Regions from separate parts of the Butyrivibrio sp. TB genome, predicted to be linked through region 2. Evidence: riboswitches for the same ligand, from Rfam matches in the RefSeq annotation. Region 2 holds a riboswitch; the other holds the start of a gene.

Region 1 (4,434 bases), on a different contig from region 2:
TCCATTACGGATGAGGACTCCGCCCTTTTTGGCCACAAGAGGGAACATATGTCCAGGTCTTCTGAAGTTCTCGGGCTTTGCATCATCAGATACTGTCTTCATAGCTGTAAGCGATCTGTCGTAAGCTGAAATTCCTGTGCTGGTATCTACATGGTCTATGGATACTGTAAATGCTGTCTCGTGATTGTCTGTATTGTCTGTTACCATCATCGGTATATTAAGCTTTGCTGCTATGTCGCCGCTCATGGGCATACAGATAAGGCCCTTACCGATACTGGCCATGAAGTTGAGATTCTCCGGAGTTGCATATTCTGCAGCGCAGATAAGGTCTCCTTCATTCTCTCTGTCATCATCGTCTGCAACTACTATGATCTTGCCATTCTTAAGATCTTCAAGAGCCTTAACTACAGATGTCTGGTCAAAATTTGAGTTCATATTCTATCCTTCTTTCTATTCATTACTCAGTCTTGTTACTTTAGTAGCGTGGTATATTAAAATCCGTGTTCTTCAAGAAAATCCATTGTTATACCACTATGCGACAGCGTATTTGTATTATGAGAAGATCCTGTTAAACCTTCCGTTTTTAGATCACTTCTATTTTCTTTGACATGGCTGCCTGTCATTCCCAGAAGCTTCATGACATATTTTCCAATAACATCATTTTCCAGATTGACGATATCTCCTTTTTTCTTATCAAGAAGAGTTGTCTGGAATCCTGTATGTGGGATGACTGATGCGCTGAAGGTCTTACTACCAACATCAGTAACAGTAAGGCTGATGCCATCTATACAGATGGAACCTTTTTCTATGATCAGGCTTAAGATATCTTCAGAAGCTTCTATAGTTACGCGAATAGCTATGCCATCTCGTATAAGTGATACGATCCTGCCCGTTCCGTCTATATGGCCACTGACTATGTGACCGCCAAACCTGCCGTCTGCTGCCATCGCTCTTTCAAGATTGACATGCTCCATATTTTTAAGACTTCCAAGCCCTGTCCTGTTAAGAGTTTCCGGCATGACATCTGCCGTGAATGATGTATCGTCCATGGAAGTGACTGTAAGGCATACGCCGTTAACTGCTATGCTGTCTCCTATCTTTGTTCCTTCAAGAACCTTGGATGCTCCTACCTTAATGTACGAGCTGCTGCCATTAAGTTGCTTTGCAAGAAGTTTTCCTTTTTCTTCGATTATTCCTGTAAACATGGCTTTCCTTTGCTATTATTTATTCCTACTATTATTTTTTTACTTTTAGTATGTTATCTATCATTGATATGAGGCTTTATATATTTTTAATCTTTTTAGTATTGGATTTTTGCTGAACTTCGTACTCGATAAGTACATCTGTATCAAAAGCTCTTATCTCAGGATCGGACAGCCTTATGCTTTCTTCCATCTTCGAAATGCCAATATCTGCAACTGGGGTATAAGTGCCGCTTCCGCCGACAATCTGTGCTCCTACAAATGTGTATATCTTATTGACCTTCCCTGCCGCGATAAAAGCTGCATTTATATGCTTGCCACCTTCTACTAAGATTCCGTCTATCTTTAACTTACCAAGCTTGTACAAAAGGTCTTCAACGCTTATATGTTCACCTGAATCATCCGCCCATTCAGCTTTAGTCTCATGGGTTGGAATAGCTTTATGATCAGCCTTATAATTCTCTTTATGATCTTCTTCGTGATTATCTTTATGATCATCTTCAAGATCATATTGGGTGAATCCGCCAGAGCCTTGCGCGGCAACTCCAAGTACTGTTACTCCCATAGATTTAAGAGCAGCGATTTTCTTTCTAATTGCCTCGTTATCTTTAGCATCTTTATGATCAGATTCTTTATCTTTAGTTTTTTTATCCTCTTTGTCTTTATTTACCTTATCTTCATCATCTTCTTTTTCTTCTTCATAATTCTCATTATCAGTAAGATACTTATCAAGACAGGCTACTATCAACGGGGCTTCATTTATACTTTTAACAAGGTTGCAGTCAAGAGGAATCTTGAGATGACTATCCATTATGATCCTTATAGGATTCCTTCCCCCGGAAAGTCTGCAGGTAAGCAACGGGTCATCTGCAAGAACCGTGCCTATCCCTGCAAGGATACCTGTGTAGTAGCTTCTTAGGTCATGAACGTATGCTCTTGCCCTTTGACCTGTGATCCACTTAGAGTCCCCAAAGTCTGTAGCAATCCTTCCATCAGCTGTCATCGCATACTTTAAGGCAACGTAAGGCTCCTTGTTCACAATATAATGGAAAAAGACAGGATTGATCCCATCACACTCTTCTCTAAGATAATCCTCTATTACTTCTATTCCATTTTTTCTAAGAAATGCTGCCCCTTGACCTGACACCAAAGGATTAGGATCTCTTGAACCTATAACAACTCTACTGATCCCTGCCTCTACAATTGCCAATGTGCAAGGCGGCTGCTTGCCATAATGACAGCATGGTTCAAGGGTCACATATATAGTCCCACCCTGAGCGCTTTCCTTAAGATGCCTTATAGCATCCCTTTCAGCATGAAGATCGCCATATCTGTGATGATAGCCTTCACCTATAACTCTGCCATCCTTGACTATCACTGCTCCTACCATGGGATTGGGATTAGTACGTCCCTTGGCTGATAGTGCCAGTTCGATAGCTCGCCTCATATATTGCGGATCAAGATCAGATTCTATTGAGGAATTAACATACTGCGAAGCAGTGCATACTAGGTTGTTTTGATTCAATTGTTCCCCCTTTTTCTTCGGGGATATGGGAATCCGATAAGATGATGAGTAAATGGCTTAGATATGATAAGCCCAGAAGAATACCGACTAATATGATAAGAATTATCCCCTTAGAACCAATAAAAAATGTGCCCCTTCGGAAAGAGACACATCACCATCTTAAAGATTCATATACTATATCTGTATTTATATCAATAAATAGTAATTATGATAATACTACTAATCCGATAATAAGTAGCTACATACAATAATAGCTATATCATCAATATTGATATAATCTTATAACTATAGATACAAGTACGAAGGTAATCCTACTTCTCTCATCCAGACTTTACTGTCGGCCCCGGAATCTCACCAGGTCATGCCATAAGGCTCGCGGGCTATACCGCCGGTTGGGAATCGCACCCAGCCCCGAAGTTTATTATTAGTATTTAATTTTATGTAAGCATAAGCTTACGCCACATAGTATAGATTAGTTTTTATATACTTGTCAAATACATTTTTATGCAACTGTTTTGGATTCAGAATAGTTTCCATCTACTGCTCCAAGAAGACCTGTCTTAAATAGAACAGGACGAAGTGCAAGATATATGATCACTCCTATTATGGAATTGGTAACAGCATTGATAACAGTTACTGTACTGGTAACTGCAAGAAGTGAACCGATGGCTGACTGGGCTTTGTCTGCATTAGGTATGAGAATGGTATACCAGATATATTTAAGGACCGGCTCAAACACGCAGTTAAAAGCAAGACCGGCTACTGCTGCAATTATGGACCATCTTACAATATAAGCCTTATCATGATTGTGGGATATGCTTGCAACTTTATGTGCAACAAGGCCAACGATAAGTCCTATAAGCAGCTTACAGATAAATGTTCTGGGAGCTGTTGCTGCAAATCCGCCGAGGATATCCGCTATTGAAAGTCCAATAGCACCTGCAAAGCCGCCATATACACCGCCAAGAAGCAGTGCTCCAAGCACAACAAATGCATTACCTACATGAATCTTGGTTCCCGCCGCATCTATTGCAGGAAATACTGTATATCCTACATAACAAAGTGCAGCCATAAGACCTGCATATGCAAGCTTTAATAGTCTTTGGTTCTTTTCTGTCTTTTTCATAATGTCCTCCCTTTATAAGCGAATTAATATCATATGGGTCAGGTGTCATAAGTTTCCTTGGCCATCATATGACGATAAGTAATGAAGCATGTCAAAAGATGGATGAGATATTATTCACTCAGACTTTTTGTTTCAGATAATATAACACTGATCTGATCTTGATTATATTACCAATTATGCAAAAATAATTAATACCAGTTTGATTGATATGTAAAAATTTAACAAAAAATGCGCCCACCAAAGACAAATGTTTTTCATGTATGGACATTTTTTCTCTTTATTTTGTTATTTTAATGTGGTAAAGTAAAGAAGTGCATGTTTATGCATTACTTGGATATTGCTTTTTTAATGCCACATCGATGCCAGTGTACTGACTCGTTCATATTTGGTCAAATATGAATGAGCCAGCACACTAGATTACAGGAACGGAGAGTATTATGAATAATTTTTTATCTACGGTAGAAAACGTCAACAACGCTGTAAACGGCTTTGTATGGGGACTTCCTATGCTGATACTGTTAGTAGGTACGGGTATCCTTATGACATGCCTTACCCGCTTTTTCCAGATATCACATATCAGA
Region 2 (4,434 bases):
AAGGATTGATGAACTTGATATCTCCAGAACTACTTTTATCGTGATGATAAGACGTGGTAATAAGCCCCTCGTACCAAGAGGCAATCTGGTGCTTATGGAGGGCGATGTCTTATTCCTATATAGCGTAACAAAAGCAGGGATTGATCTGTAGAGGCAATCCCTGCTTTTGCAAAACTAAAACCACCCACTTGGACGGACCGGCATCTCCAAAGTCTTTGCAGGGGCAGGTCCGTCCAAGTTGGGTAGTTTTAGTTAAAAATCAAAATACTGGCGGTAGTCTATATGTTAAAATCAAAGTGCTGTCCTACCATCATTTCTTCCTGTGTTCTGACGCTGTCGCTTCTAAAGAGCATAGCCTGATCAGAAATCTTTTTTAGGAGTTCATCAGCGGTATTTGCTGTAATTGTTACATACTCATCTTCATCAGGAATTCTATCTTTGTCCCTTGTTTTGTTAGTATTATCTGCAACTTTTTCATCCTTATCGCTAATATGTTTATTGCTGATATCCCTGTCTTTATCCTTCTTATGGGCTTTCTTTTCTTCCAGTTTCCTGGCTGCCTTTTCTTCCGCCTTCTTCTTGGCAGCTTTTTTCTCAATGCGGGCTTTCTGAGCCTTTGAAGAGTTCTTTAAAGTTGCAAAAAGTGTAGCTGTGCCGTCATCATTAATCTTCATGCCGTATCCCTGAACATCTGCTCCAGTAGATGCAAGACCGCTACTAAGGGCTTTGATCTGAGCTTCTGCACCTTTGATAGTTGCTTCTATCTTGCTTGCATACTTCTCATCATTAGCCATTCTCTCGATTTTCTCATCATCGATAAGAACTACTGTCTTATTGGCCTTGCCATATGCAGCAGCATTGGACTCGACCTGTTCTTTCATATCCTTGGATACCAGGACGAAGTCCATACCGGGGAATTTGGCTTTAAACTTCTCATAGAACTTTGCAGCCTTTTCACTTAGCTGAACATCACCTACTGTCCTGCCTGTAACCTTTGGTGTATTCTTGTTTTCAGCTGCTTTGGTTTTATCTGACTGCTCTTCTTTTTTGACGGATTTATTGTATGACGATGTGTCATACATAGACTGTGCCGCGCTTATACGCGCGATATCATTTGATAATGCCATAACAGACTCCTTTCCAAAGAGATATACGCTTCTATCACTGATCATATCCGGTGAAGCAATCTCTATATACGCATCCTTGCAACTACTACTTTTACCAGTGTGCCGGATCATTCACATTTATTAAATACAAAAGAATCCGTACACTAAATCGACGACACTATCTCAATTTGTATATCGGAATAATCTAAGACTTTATTTATAGCTTCCTGCTTATTAGATGCAATATCCGGGGCATTTGTACACTGCCTTTTTCTCTTTAACTAAAAATATAAGCAGTGACATATAAACTGCCACTGCCTACTATACATATAATCTATCAAATTCAGATCATAAGCTCCAAAAAAATTATTCTGCATATGTTTTCTTTCTTGAAGCCGGTACGAATGTAACATTCTTAAGAATTACGCTGATCCTCTTATATACAAATACTGTAATAATAGAATCAATGCCGCCCTTGATAAGATTGAGAGGAACTACACAGTACAATACAAGTGTCCAGATACTTGTAACGTTATTATTAGCTTCAGCACCCATTCCTACAAATGCATCTATAGGCATTCCGTACAGTGCGCTATACGCAGGGAGCAGGTAGAATGCGTTCATAAGGCTTCCTACAATAGTGATAACAAGTGTTCCGATGATGCAGGATACAAGCGCCATAGTGCGGGTCTTTTTGAAAGTATAGATAATAGATGCCGGAAGTATGAAGCAGCATCCTATAACAAAATTGGCAAGTTCTCCTACAAATGCTGTAGAAGTTCCTCTAATAACAAGCTCTAAGAGAATCTTCACAAACTCGATCATAACGCCTGCCATCGGCCCAAATGAAAATGCACCGATAAGAGCAGGAAGATCAGAAAGATCCAGCTTATAGAAAGATGGTGCAAAAGGAAGCGCAATCTCGAACATCATAAGAACAACAGATATAGCTGCAAATGTTCCTATAACTACTACCTTTCTGGTGCTGAGCATGGGCTCTTTAATTCCGTTGATCTTCTGTGCCAGCTTCTCACATACGATAGCGATAGCAAAAGCTGCTGCGATGATGATCGCAAAGCCTATCACATACTCTACATTTTCTGCAATACTAGCAAATAATCCATTGGTCATTTCTTTATCCCTCCTATGTCTGTACACATGTGTTATTTTCGGGAATTATTGGTTTTACGCCTGCGTTGTGAATTTAGGAATCAGGATGAATGCGTATCCTTAGAAGCGTGATTTTTGTGGGCATTTTCATCTTTTGCCAGCATAAATCCACAGTTTGGGACATATCGGACTTTTGTGTTACATACAACAAAAAAGCTCCGGCATATATCCGGGGCTAACAATTCATCCATAATCCTACAGATCATAAGATCTGCATATCCTTCTTCCATCCAGACTTTACTGTCGGTACCGGAATCACACCGGTTCATGCTATCAAAGCTCGCGGACTATACCGCCGGTAGGGAATCTCACCCAACCCCGAAGTTTTATTTTGTTTTCAAGTGCTATGTTAATACGCAATGTAATATGAGTCAATAGGTCAAATAAATTTTTTGCAACTTATTTTTGTTCAAACTTAGCACTTGCCAAACATACGCCACCATTTGTGGTAAGGCGAATTTTCAGTTTTTACTTATACAACTGCTCCACAGGTATTTTTATCTTGAAATAGGTCTTAGGGCGATATATTATGATGAATGACATAGGTCTATTTCAAAATCTAAAAATAATATTGATAAGTAAATATATCAATCTAAGAATATGGAGGCCACTTATGAAAATCGTATTTCTTGACCGCAAAACAATAGGTGAAGATATTGATCTAACCCCTTTTAACAGATTTGGAGAAGTTGTGATACATGACTTCTCAAAGCCGGAGGAAGTTCCTGCAAGGGTCGAGGATGCAGATATTATCATCCTTAACAAAGTCCCGATCAATGAAAAGACAATCGGAACTGCCAAGAATCTAAAGCTTGTATGTGTCACAGCAACAGGTGTCAATAATCTCGATCTTGACTATCTTGCATCAAAAGGCATTGAATGGCGCAATGTTGCAGGATATTCTACTCAGACAGTTACACAGCACACCTTTGCTCTTTTGTTCTATCTTTTTGAAAACCTTGCATACTATGACAACTATGTTAAGACAGACGGATATACCAAAGATTTTATGTTCACACATTTTGAAAAAAGATTTGGAGAGCTCTGCGGCAAGACATATGGCATAATCGGTCTTGGTGCTATCGGAAGGCAGGTTGCAAGCGTTGCCAAGGCTTTTGGATGCAATGTAATCTACTATTCAACATCCGGCAAGAACCATGACTCAGAATATAAGGAAGTTTCTTTTGACGAATTATTAGAAACATCCGATATTATATCTATCCATGCACCGCTTAATGACGCAACCGCCAACCTGATCAATAAGGACGCCCTTTCCAAGATGAAGAAATCTGCAATTCTCTTAAACCTTGGACGTGGTCCTATTGTTAACGAGAAGGATCTTGCTGATGCTCTTGAAAACGGAACTATCCGTGCTGCGGGTCTTGATGTACTCTCTGTTGAACCAATCGAAGAGTCCAATCCTCTTCTTAAGATCAAGGACAGCACTAAGCTTCTTATAACACCTCATATTGCATGGGCTAGTGTAGAAGCAAGAACAAGACTCATGAAGATCATTGAGGATCACATCGATAAGTTCCTTGCCGGTAAATAAGTTATTTTTAGGATTTATATAGATGAACATATATTATGCGCCCATGGAGGGCATCACAACATATCTGTACAGACAGCTTCACAATAAGTATTTTGGAGGGGTGGATACATATTTCACCCCTTTTATTAGTGTATTCCCTGATCACTATATCAAAAAACGTGATGAGAGGGAGATAGATCCTGCCAACAACGAAGGGATGCGGGTCGTACCTCAGGTTCTGGCCAACAGTTCTAAAGAGCTCATATGGATCTTCAAAAAGCTCACCTCAATGGGCTATGATGAAGTCAATCTCAATCTTGGATGTCCATCCGGCACAGTTACAGCTAAGGGTAGAGGTTCAGGATTTTTAAAAGAGCCTGATAAGCTAGGTACCTTCTTTGACGAAGTATTCGATTCTCTAGGCGATGATGCAAGAAAACTATCAGTTAAGACCAGAATCGGTTATCTTGACGCATCTGAGATGGAGCATCTGTCCAAGATATATGCCAGATACCCTATTAAGGAGCTGACTATACACCCACGTATCAGGAAACAGTTCTATAAAGGTGTTCCTGATATGGAAGTATTTGAAAAGGCTCTTATGATGAGCTCTTGCCCTGTATGCTA

The links. A riboswitch is a leader RNA that binds a small molecule or an ion and turns the genes downstream of it on or off. The one in region 2 is predicted to bind FMN.
Region 1: another riboswitch for FMN. It lies ahead of ribD (bifunctional diaminohydroxyphosphoribosylaminopyrimidine deaminase/5-amino-6-(5-phosphoribosylamino)uracil reductase RibD); the one in region 2 lies ahead of BMX21_RS18730 (ECF transporter S component).

What each region holds. Positions count from the first base shown of each region.
Region 1 is NZ_FOER01000004.1:137,720-142,153, reverse strand. Features, by position in the region: gene BMX21_RS04070 (bifunctional 3,4-dihydroxy-2-butanone-4-phosphate synthase/GTP cyclohydrolase II) at 1-435, opposite strand, end outside; gene BMX21_RS04065 (riboflavin synthase) at 492-1,205, opposite strand; gene ribD (bifunctional diaminohydroxyphosphoribosylaminopyrimidine deaminase/5-amino-6-(5-phosphoribosylamino)uracil reductase RibD) at 1,282-2,727, opposite strand; FMN riboswitch at 3,036-3,150, opposite strand; gene BMX21_RS04055 (ECF transporter S component) at 3,230-3,853, opposite strand; gene BMX21_RS04050 (alanine/glycine:cation symporter family protein) at 4,291-4,434, shown strand, end outside.
Region 2 is NZ_FOER01000045.1:5,136-9,569, reverse strand. Features, by position in the region: gene BMX21_RS18740 (ion transporter) at 1-151, shown strand, start outside; gene BMX21_RS18735 (DUF6033 family protein) at 279-1,127, opposite strand; gene BMX21_RS18730 (ECF transporter S component) at 1,473-2,237, opposite strand; FMN riboswitch at 2,491-2,606, opposite strand; gene BMX21_RS18725 (D-2-hydroxyacid dehydrogenase) at 2,890-3,828, shown strand; gene BMX21_RS18720 (tRNA dihydrouridine synthase) at 3,851-4,434, shown strand, end outside.